2 regions of the Cellulomonas sp. NS3 genome follow, and region 1 is predicted to be linked to the other one. Evidence: riboswitches for the same ligand, from Rfam matches in the RefSeq annotation. Region 1 holds a riboswitch; the other holds the start of a gene.

What was found. Region 1 has a riboswitch for cyclic di-GMP ahead of NXY84_RS21710 (PKD domain-containing protein). Riboswitches for the same ligand answer to the same signal wherever they lie in the genome.
Region 2: another riboswitch for cyclic di-GMP. It lies ahead of NXY84_RS08265 (hypothetical protein); the one in region 1 lies ahead of NXY84_RS21710 (PKD domain-containing protein).

The regions. Positions count from the first base shown of each region.
Region 1 covers NZ_CP103289.1:473,164-478,303, reverse strand. The annotation lists gene NXY84_RS02205 (glycoside hydrolase family 26 protein) at 1-766, opposite strand, end outside; cyclic di-GMP riboswitch class I at 1,339-1,413, shown strand; gene NXY84_RS21710 (PKD domain-containing protein) at 1,462-3,543, shown strand; gene NXY84_RS02195 (PQQ-dependent sugar dehydrogenase) at 3,630-5,140, opposite strand, start outside.
Region 2 covers NZ_CP103289.1:1,794,965-1,800,104, forward strand. The annotation lists gene epsC (serine O-acetyltransferase EpsC) at 1-201, opposite strand, end outside; gene cysK (cysteine synthase A) at 204-1,139, opposite strand; gene NXY84_RS08265 (hypothetical protein) at 1,763-2,725, opposite strand; cyclic di-GMP riboswitch class I at 2,740-2,814, opposite strand; gene NXY84_RS08270 (SGNH/GDSL hydrolase family protein) at 3,137-3,766, opposite strand; gene NXY84_RS08275 (LysE/ArgO family amino acid transporter) at 3,830-4,444, opposite strand; gene NXY84_RS08280 (LysR family transcriptional regulator ArgP) at 4,543-5,140, shown strand, end outside.

The sequences.
Region 1 (5,140 bases):
AGATGGCACCGACCTGGCTCTGGCTCTCCCACGTGAGCAGCGGGATCTGGCCGCGGCTCCACGCCTGCTGGACGGCGTCCGGACGGAAGTCGGTGTCCCACGACTGGAAGTAGCCGCTGACGTCGGCGTCGCGGTTCACGGCCGCCTGCACGCCGTTGAACTCGCCGTAGTCGAACGGGCTCTGCGTCGTGTAGAGGCCGAAGAGCTGGCTCGCCGCGATGATGTCCGCCTTGGTCATCGACGCGGTGACCGGGGGCGCCTGGTGGCCCTTGGGGTTCTGCACCTTGTAGGTGAGCTCACCGAGCTGCTTCTTGAGGTCCGCGATCTGCGCGGTCGCGACCTTGGTCGCGGCGTTCTGGCGCTCGCGCGTGGCCTTGAGCGTGCCGTTGACGAGGTTCGCGGCGTCCTTCTGCTCCGCCGCCTCGGCCTCCGCGCGACCGAGCTCCTGCTGCGTCTGCACGAGCTTCGCCTCGAGCTCGGTGATCTGCTTCTTCAGGTCCTCCGCGCGGGCGAGCTGGACCGTGTCGCCGACCTGGGGCCGCGGCGCGCTGAGCTTCGCCTCCATCTCCTCGAGCTGGGAGCTGAGGTCGCGCGAGCGCGCCTGCTCGGTCTGGAGGGCCACCTCGGTCGCGCTCGGCCCGTTCCACACGTACTGGCCCTGCGGGGACAGCAGCGCAATGGCGCCGACGGCAAGAAGTGAGACGGTGATCACAGAAGCGAGCACGCGATGGCGGCGCGTGAACTTGAACGGATAGTCGGAAAACATCTGCGGGTGCCTCCACGGCGATGGTCTTCACGGCGCGCCCGGGTCGTGCGGTCCGGACTGCGTGCGGGTCGTGAGCACGTGTGCTCGTCGGGCGTGAGCGCAGACGCACGGATGTGCGGCCGTCGCGTTCGACATGGCGCGGAGCCCCTCCCGAGGCCCGGCCGTGCCGGAGCGCGACGTCCGTGTCGCGGTGCGTGTCCTGCTCCAGCACGGCGACAGACCGTGCTGACCTGCGACGATGGGTGAGAGACAGCGTCGCCGCGGGTTACCGGGACCGTGGGGGGACGTGTCCCCTGCCGTGTCGCCCTGCCCTGCGTGCGGCGGCGACCGCGCCAGACGGCCCAACCTCGGCGCCGGCCTGCGGCGCCGAACTCGGTTCCCCCCGGAAGCCCTGTGCGGTAGGTCCTCATGGTGCACAGGAATCACTCGAAAGAGCAAGAACCCTGCACGGAACACGGTCGTATATCCGAATTGCCCGGGTGCACGTGAGTCATCGCCGGCGCGCACACGCGTCCCCTTGGTCCGGTTTATGTGACTGGATTAACACGAACGGCGCACGTACGCTCGACGAGTCCACGAAAAGGCAAACCTGCCGCGAGGCAGGGACGCAAAGCCATGGGGCCCATGCGGTCCGCCAGGCTGCCGAACGACAGGGGATCCCCGTGCAACGCCGCCTCCCTGCGCAGGGCCGCACCGTGCCCGCGCCCACCCGCACCGCCTCCACCCGCACCGCCGCCACCCGCGCCGCGCGCAGCCGCACCGCACGCGCCGTCGTGGCGACGGCCGCGCTCGCGGGTCTGCTCACGGCGGCCGTCGTGCCGCCGTCGACCGCCGCCAGCCGCCACGTCGTCGAGCCGTCACCGGCGCCGACGGTCTCGCCCACGGCCGAACCGACGCCCACGGCGTCACCCACGCCCACTCCCTCGGCCGAGCCGACGCTCAGCCCCTCGCCCACGGCCGACCCGACGCTCAGCCCCACGCCCGGGCCGTCCGAGCCCACCCCCGACGCCACCCCGAAGCCGGGCGCCGACGCCGCGAACGACTGGGCCGAGGACGCCCTGACCCCGGACGACGGCCTGCTCTTCGGCGCGTCGGTCGCGCGGGGCACGCACCCGAGCGTCGACGCCGCCGTCTCGGCGTTCGAGGCGTCGGTCGGGCGCAAGCTCGACGTGCACCGCTGGTACAGCCTGTGGGACGAGCTGCCGTCGACGCCGCTCACCACGACGGTCCAGCGCGGCCGCACGCCGATGCTCTCGGTGTCGTCGAAGAAGATCGACGGCACCAAGATCTCGTGGGCCGCCGTCGCGAGCGGCGCCCACGACGCGCAGATCGTCCAGCACGCCGACGCCGTCAAGGCCCTGCGCGTGCCGATGTACGTGTCGTTCCAGCACGAGCCCGACTACTCCCCCGGATTCGGCGACGCGGCCGACTACCGCGCCGCGTTCCGCCACTACGTCGAGGTGTTCCGCGCGCAGGGCGTGACGAACGCCGTGTGGACGTGGATCGTGACGCCGACGCCCTTCGCGCCGTACGCGGCCGTGAGCGCCGACGCGCTGTACCCCGGCGACGACGTCGTCGACCAGATCGCGCTCGACGCCTACAACTGGTTCGGGTGCTCGACGAACGGCCAGACGGCGTGGGCGTCGATGTCCCGCACCGCGTCGGCGTTCCGGGCCTTCGGTCAGGCGCACGGCAAGGAGCTCGTCATCGCCGAGTGGGGCTCGGTCGAGGACCCCGCGGTGCCCGGCCGCAAGGCCGCGTGGCTGCGCGAGTCCATGGCGACGCTCGAGTCGTGGCCCGAGGTCACCGCGGTCCTGTACTTCCACCACCACGGCAGCTGCTCGTGGTTCGTGGACTCGACGCCGAGCTCGCTCGAGGCGTTCGCGGACATCGCCGACTCCCCGGCGACGCACACCCGCCCGTCGGCGTTCCTGCAGGCGTCCACGACGCACGGGACGGCGCCCCTGACGGTCACGTTCGACGCGTCGCGCTCGTCGGGCGCGCGTGGCGGGGCCGGGGAGCACGTCGCGAGCTGGTCGCTGACCTACGGGGACGGGACCACCGAGAGCGGCACGGGAGCACCGCCGTCGACCCTCAGGCACGTGTTCGGCCCGGGCGACCACAGCGCACGGCTCACCGTCACCGACACCGCGGGCGGCACGAGCACCGACTCGGTCGCGATCACCGCGGCGGAGCCCCCGACCGGGACGCTCGACCAGAAGGACGTCACGGACACCTCGGCGACGCTCTACGCGTGGGTCGACCTGCACGGGTACGCGGGCACCGTGCGCTTCCAGTACGGGCGGACGCTCGAGTACCTCGGGGGCGACTCGACGGTCGACGTGCCGGCCGTGCCGTACGTGAAGACCACGAGCCAGCCCATCGCCGGGATCCGGCCCGGGACGACCTACTACTGGAAGGCGACCATCACGTCGCCGGCCGGCACCACCGAGCTGACCCGCACGTTCGAGACCGCGGGCGCGCCGACGTCATCGAACCAGTTCACGGCCTCGTCGACGTCCACGTCGACGACCTTCAAGGCGCAGGTGCACCCGCACCGGCTCACCACCACGGCGTGGATCGAGTGGGGCCGGACGACCGCGCTCGGCACGTCCTCGCCGGTCACGACGCTGCCCGCGCTGACCTACGAGAAGACGGTCGCGAGCAACCTCGTGACGGGTCTCGCGCCGCGCACGACGTACTACTACCGGGTCGTCGCCACGAACGCGCAGGGCACGCTGTACGGGCCGGTGCGCTCGTTCACGACGCCGCGCTGAGCAGCCGGCCGGGCAGGTCGCGGGCGCACGCGACCTGCCCCGCGGCGCCGGGCCGCTCCCTTCCCGGAGCGGCCCGGCGCCTCCGCTCAGCGCGGGCGCAGCTGGCTCGCCGGCACGATCTCCGACACCTGCGACGCGCTCGACCAGCGCAGCTGGATGGTCGCGTCGAGCCGGTCGTCGAAGTACTCGAGCCGGACGGGCACGGCCTGCCCCGCCGTCAGGGCGACCGTCCCGGTGTCGACGCGCGGCGCGTGCCGGGTCCACTGGTCGATGATCAGCCGCCCGTCGACCCACAGCCGCACCCCGTCGTCGCTCGTCGTCGCGAACGTGTACGTCTGGGTGTGCCGGGGCACGACGGAGCCGGTCCACCGCACGGAGAAGGTGTCGGCGCCGATGCCGGCGACGGGCGCGGCGGCCCCCCAGCGGAAGCCGACCGTCGGGTCGACGCGCGTGACGCTCGTGCCCGTGAGGTCGGCGTTGTCGAAGTAGGTGCCGAGCAGCCCGCGCTGCGTGAGGGTCGCCGTCAGGGTCGTCGCCGTGGCGGGGGTCCGCCACACCCGGTCGCCCGCGGTCGAGCCGTCCGACCATCGGTCGAGCACGAACGGGACGCCCTGGGCGTCGGTCTGCGCCGGCACGCCGAGCCGCAGGTCGAAGCCCGCCCAGGAGGTCAACGTCGTCGGGCCGGTCACGGTCTGCCCGTTGACCGTGAGCGTCCGGCCGGCCGGCGCCGTCGCGAGCGTCACGGCGACCTTCTGCGGCTGCAGGTCGCGCGTGACGGTCGTGGAGACGCCCTGCGAGTCCGTCGCGGTCAGGCTGACCCGGAGGTAGCTGTTGGCCGCGGCCGCGAGGTCCTCGGGCCCCGGAGCGGTGAACGTGAGCTCGTTGCCGGGCGCCGGGGCGAGGAAGGGGTGCGTGTGCTGGTCGTGCACCCGGATCACCGACCAGCTCAGGCGTGACCCGGGCAGCCCGCCGTCCTGCGCGTCGGTCGCCGTGCCGCTCAGCCGCACGGTGCTGCCGACCGCGAACGTCGCGCCCGCCGCCGGGGAGGTCATCGTCACCGTGGGCGCGGTGTTGCCGGAGCTGATCCGCGTCGTCACCGGGGTGGACGTCGCGCCCGCGGCGTCCCGGACGCGCAGCGTCGCGGTCCACGTGCCCGCGGCGTAGACGTGCTGCACCGTCGGGCTCGTGGTCGTCGCGTCGGGCGTGCCGTCGCCGAACGACCACAGGTAGGTGAGCGCGCCACCGTCGGGGTCGCTGCTGCGCGAGCCGTCGAGCGTCGTCGTGAGCGGCGCGGGCCCGGTCGCCGGGGAGGCGGAGACGACCGCCGTCGGCACCCGGTTCGCCGTGCCGGTGTACGCGATCCGGCGGATCTCGCCGCCGTTGGCGTACGTCGTGTAGTACAGCGCCTGGCTGCCGGCGTGCGGCCCGAACTCGAGGTGCACCGCGCCGCCGAGCCCCGTCGCGAGGTCCGTGCGCGTCCCGCCGACGAGCATCATGATCTTGCCGCACACGTAGTCCGCGAAGAGGTACGCCGAGTCGTAGGCGGCCGGCCACGCGCCGTTCGGCACGAACGCGCCGCCGGTGATCGAGCCGCAGC
Region 2 (5,140 bases), 1.3 Mb from region 1:
CGTCGCCTGCGAGAGCAGGCGCGCGGGCAGCCTCAGGCCGGGCTCGCGCCACATGCGGTGGAACAGCCGGTACGCCCACACCGCGTGCACCCCCGGGTAGCCGAGGGCGACCTCGGCGAGCGAGCGGGCCGCGGGGTCACGGCGCCGCGCGACGTCGAGGTCCTCGCGCAGGACACGGAGGAAGCGGGTGAGCGAGGGCACGGTCAGTCCAGCAGGTCGGCGTAGAGGATCGACGTCAGGTAGCGCTCGCCGAACGACGGGATGATCGTCACGATCAGCTTGCCGGCGTTCTCGGGGCGCTTGGCGACCTGGACGGCGGCGTAGAGCGCCGCGCCGGAGGAGATGCCGACGAGGAGCCCCTCCTCCTTCGCCGCGCGGCGCGCCCACTGGACGGCCGTCTCGGCGTTGACGTCGAACACCTCGTCGTAGACCGACGTGTCGAGGATCTCGGGGACGAAGTTCGCGCCGATGCCCTGGATCTTGTGCGGCCCCGGCTGGCCGCCGTTGAGGATCGGCGACTCCTCCGGCTCGACCGCGATGATCTGGATGTCGGGGTTGCGCTCCTTGAGCACCTGGCCGACGCCCGTGATGGTCCCGCCCGTGCCGATCCCGGCGACGAAGATGTCGACCTTGCCGTCGGTGTCGGCCCAGATCTCCTCGGCGGTCGTCGCGCGGTGGATCGCCGGGTTGGCGGCGTTCGCGAACTGGCGGGCGAGCACGGCGCCCGGACGCTCCGCGGCGATCTCGTTCGCGCGGTTGACCGCGCCCTTCATGCCCTCGGAGCCGGGCGTCAGGATGAGCTCGGCGCCGTACGCCCGCAGCAGCGCCCGGCGCTCCTTCGACATGGTCTCGGGCATCGTCAGGACGACCTTGTACCCGCGAGCCGCGCCGACGAACGCGAGCGCGATGCCGGTGTTGCCGCTGGTCGCCTCGACGATCGTGCCGCCCGCGGGCAGCTCGCCCGACGCCTCGGCGGCGTCGATGATCGCGACGCCGATGCGGTCCTTGACCGAGCTCGCCGGGTTGTAGAACTCGAGCTTGCCGACCACCGTGGCACCGGCGCCCTCGGTCAGCTTGTTGATGCGGACCAGGGGGGTGTTGCCGATGAGCTGCGTCGCGTCGTCGTAGATGCGGGCCATGTCGTCCTCGTCTGTGCGGGGCCACGGGGGGCGTGGCGGGGTGGGGGAGGTGAGCCGGGGGACCGGGAGGGCTCCGGGGTCGCGCGCCGGGGGGTGGGCTCGTCGTCCGGCCGGGCGGCAGGGCGCAGGGCACGCTGCCGGGGAACCGCCGAGCGCCGGGAACAACCGGGGCGGCGCGTGGGGCGAGCGCTGGCGCGGGGGGATGTGCCCGTGCGGGCCTCCCGCTGCCGGGGCAGCGGGAGCGGCCAGCGCTCTAGTGACAGCGACAGCAGGCGGCGGCGACCCGGTCGAGCCGGGCGCACGAGGCCTCGCACGGGACCAGGGCGGTGACGGACGCGCGGCGGAGCAGCACGGTCACCTCTCCTCCCGGTCGGTCATGGACGCGCTGACGCTATCGACAACGTCCCCGCGGTGCAAAGCATGCCCGAGGCGCGGGACATCACCCGCGACGGTGCCGCGACACAGACGCACGACTCGCGGCGCACGGCGCACGACGCACGACGCACGACGCACGACGCACGACGCACGACGCACGACGCACGACGCACGACGAGCGGTGCACGGGAGACCCGTGCACCGCTCGCCGTGCGTGCCCCCTCAGCGAGAGGCCGTGCCGTCCTGCGTCAGCCGCGGGAGATCTTCACCGCCGCGCCGTCCGTGAAGTAGTTGTCGACGTTCCCGATCGTGTTCGTGCTCGGGGCGATGATCGCGCAGCGCGTGTGCCGCGTGTCGAGCCGGAAGACGTTGTTCGTGACGGCGAGACCCACGATGGCCGGGCGGCTGCCGTACGCCACGTTGACGGTGCACCCACCGCCGCCGATCCGGTTGTCGCGGATGGTCACGTCGGACACCGCGGCGCGGTCCTGCGTCGTCTGGACGGCGGAGGAGTACGCACCCTCGATGTTGTTGCGCACGATCCGGATGTTCGAGCCGCCCTGGATCTGCACGCTGTCGGCGTGGCTCGGGCCGCCCTTCTGGTTCGGGTCCTGCGCGTAGAACAGGTTGGCGTGGAGCCACGAGCTCTCGACGAGCACGTTCGAGCCGGTGATGTGGACCGAGTCGATGACGTTGGCGATCTCGGTGCGGCGGACCGTGAAGTTGTGGCCGATGATCCCGTTGATCCACGGCGAGGCCTCGGTCGCGACCAGCTCGCTGTCCTCGACCGTGAAGGGGTGCGCCCCGAGATCGTTGGTGATGAGGCCGAAGCTGCCGGTGATCGGGCGGCCGCGGACGATCGAGCGCTTGATCGTGACGTTCGGCGCCTTGACCTTGATGAACCCGCGGACGTCGACCGCGTCGACGACGGCGCCCGGCGTGGTGACGACCAGGTCACCGGTGACGACCTTGAGGACCGTGCCGGCCGGCACGCCCGTCGTGTCGGGACCGGCGTTGCTGAGGACCGGGATGTCGAGCGCGGTCGGCGCGACGCCGACGGCCGACGCGGGGACGGTCGCGGCGAGCGTCGCGGCGACGCTCAGGCCGGCGACGAGGGCGAGCGAGCGGGCCCGGCGGCGGGACGTGCGGCGGTCGTCACGACCGGCCGTGGCGTCGATGGGCGCGCGGAAGCTACGGACTGCATTGAGCACTGGATTCTCCGTCGTTCGGCAGCCTGGCGAACCTCGTGGGTCCCATGGCTTTGCGTCACTGCCTCGCGGCAGCTTTGCCTTTTCGTGGACAGGAGGACCGTATGCGGTCGCGACCGCGTGCGACAAGAGTCACAGCGCACGGCAGGCGGGTGAAAGATCGCCGACCGGGCGGCGGCGCTCCGGTGTCGGTGATATCGGCCCGTGCGGATCGGGGCGATCGTGCAGGTCACGGGCGTGAGAATGCGCAAGAAGGCGTTGTTTTCGACAAGTTTCGGAACGGCTCCACGCCGCGGTCGCGAGGAGTCCGGAACATCCGTTTGCGGTCGATATCGACAGCGCCGTCGCATTCACGGACGGGTGCACCCGGAGGGGTGGTGCGGGCGCTCGTCCGCCGGTGCCCCTGCAGGGCCCTCAGCGGAGCCCGAGGGCGTCGAGCCACGCCTGGGCGAGCAGGCCGTGCCCGGCGGGGGTGGGGTGCACGCCGTCGTACGCCCACGCGGCCGGCGTGGTGCGGACGGAGGCTGCGGCGAACAGGCCGTCGGCCGGCACGAGCGTCGCGCGGAACTCCGCGGCGAGCCGGCGGACGACCCCGATGCGCGGGTCGAGGTCCTCGCGCCAGCCGTGCTGCGCCTCCTCGACGGGCACGACGAACGGCTCGACGAGCACCAGACGTGCGCCGAGGCGGTCGCGCGCGGAGTCGAGCATCGCGCGGTAGTCCTCCTCGTACGCGTCGACCGACGTGGAGCGACCCGCGTCGTAGCGGCGCCACGTGTCGTTGATGCCGACGAGCACCGAGATCACCGTCGGCTCGAGCGCGAGGGCGTCGGCCTCCCAGCGGTCCCGCAGCTGGCGCGCGGTGTCCCCGCCGACCCCGCGGTTGAGGAACGTCAGGCCCAGGTCGGGCCGCCGCGCGCCGGCGAGCGCGGCGACGAGCATCGCGTACCCGTGCCCGAGGCTCGCCGGGTCGCGGCGGTCGCGGCCCCCGTCGGTGATGGAGTCGCCGGTCAAGAGGATGCGGTCGCCCGCCTCGAGAAGCGTCATGCCCGGAGTGCAGCACAGGCGCCCGGGACGGACAAGCCGGTCGGGCGCCGTCGACGAGGCCGGTCAGGCGGCGACCACGAGCGAGACCGCGAGCGCCGCCATCACGACCGCGACGAGGGCGTCGAGGACCTGCCACGCGCGCGGCCGCGCGAACAGCGGGGCGAGCCGGCCCGCCCCGAAGCCGAGCGTGACGAACCAGCCGATGCTCGCGGCGACCGCCCCGGCGGCGAAGGCCCACGGCCGGTCCTGCTGGTGCGCGACCGAGCCGAGCAGCACCACGGTGTCGAGGTACACGTGCGGGTTGAGGAACGTCAGGGCGGCGCACGTGAGCAGCACGCGGGCGCGTCCGCCCGGGGCGTCGTCCGCGGCGGGCTGCAGCGTCGCGGGCCGCAGCGCGCGGCGTGCGGCGCTGATCGCGAACCAGCCGAGGAACGCCGCACCGCCGTACCGCACGGCGGTCATGACCGTCTCGTGAGCCGTGAGCACCGGTCCCAGTCCGGCGACGCCCGCGGTGACGAGCGCGGCGTCGGCGAGCGCGCACACCAGCACGACGCCGAGCACGTGCTCGCGGCGCAGGCCCTGCCGGAGCACGAACGCGTTCTGCGCGCCGATCGCCACGATGAGGCCGAGGCCCGTCACGAGGCCGACGAGCGCGTCGGCGGGCGCGGAGGCGCTCACGGGTGGGCCCGGAGGTGCGAGGAAGCCATGGCCCGACGGTAGGCAGCCTGGCGCGTGCAGACCAGCGAATCATCCGCACGGATCGTTAGCATCGCTTCATGGACCTGGACCCCGCGCAGCTCAAGGCGCTCGCCGCCGTGGTCGACGAGGGCAGCTTCGAGGGCGCGGCGCGGGCGCTGAACGTCACGCCGTCCGCCGTGAGCCAGCGCATCAAGGCGCTCGAGCGGGCCGCCGGCCACGTCGTCGTGCGGCGGGCCCGGCCGTGCGAGCCCACCGTCCCGGGCCGCGCCCTGCTCCGCCTCGCGCGCGAGTGGAGCGTGCTGGAGGCGGAGGCCGCGGGCGTCCTCGGGGGCGACGACCCGGACGCGCACGTCCGGCTCGCGATCGCCGTCAACGCCGACTCGCTGTCCACGTGGTTCCCGCCGGTGCTCGCGGGCCTCCCGGCGCACGTCCTGCTCGACGTGCGCCGCGAGGACCAGGACCACTCGGCGGCGCTGCTGCGCGAGGGCTCGGTCATGGCCGCGGTGACGACCGACAGCGCCCCCGTGCAGGGCTGCCGCGTGCACCACCTCGGCGACATGCGGTACCTCGCCGTCGCCGCCCCGGGCTTCGTCGCGCGGTGGCTCCCGGACGGGCCGGCGCCCGAGGCGCTCGGGCGTGCCCCGCTGCTCGCATTCACCGGCAAGGACGCGCTGC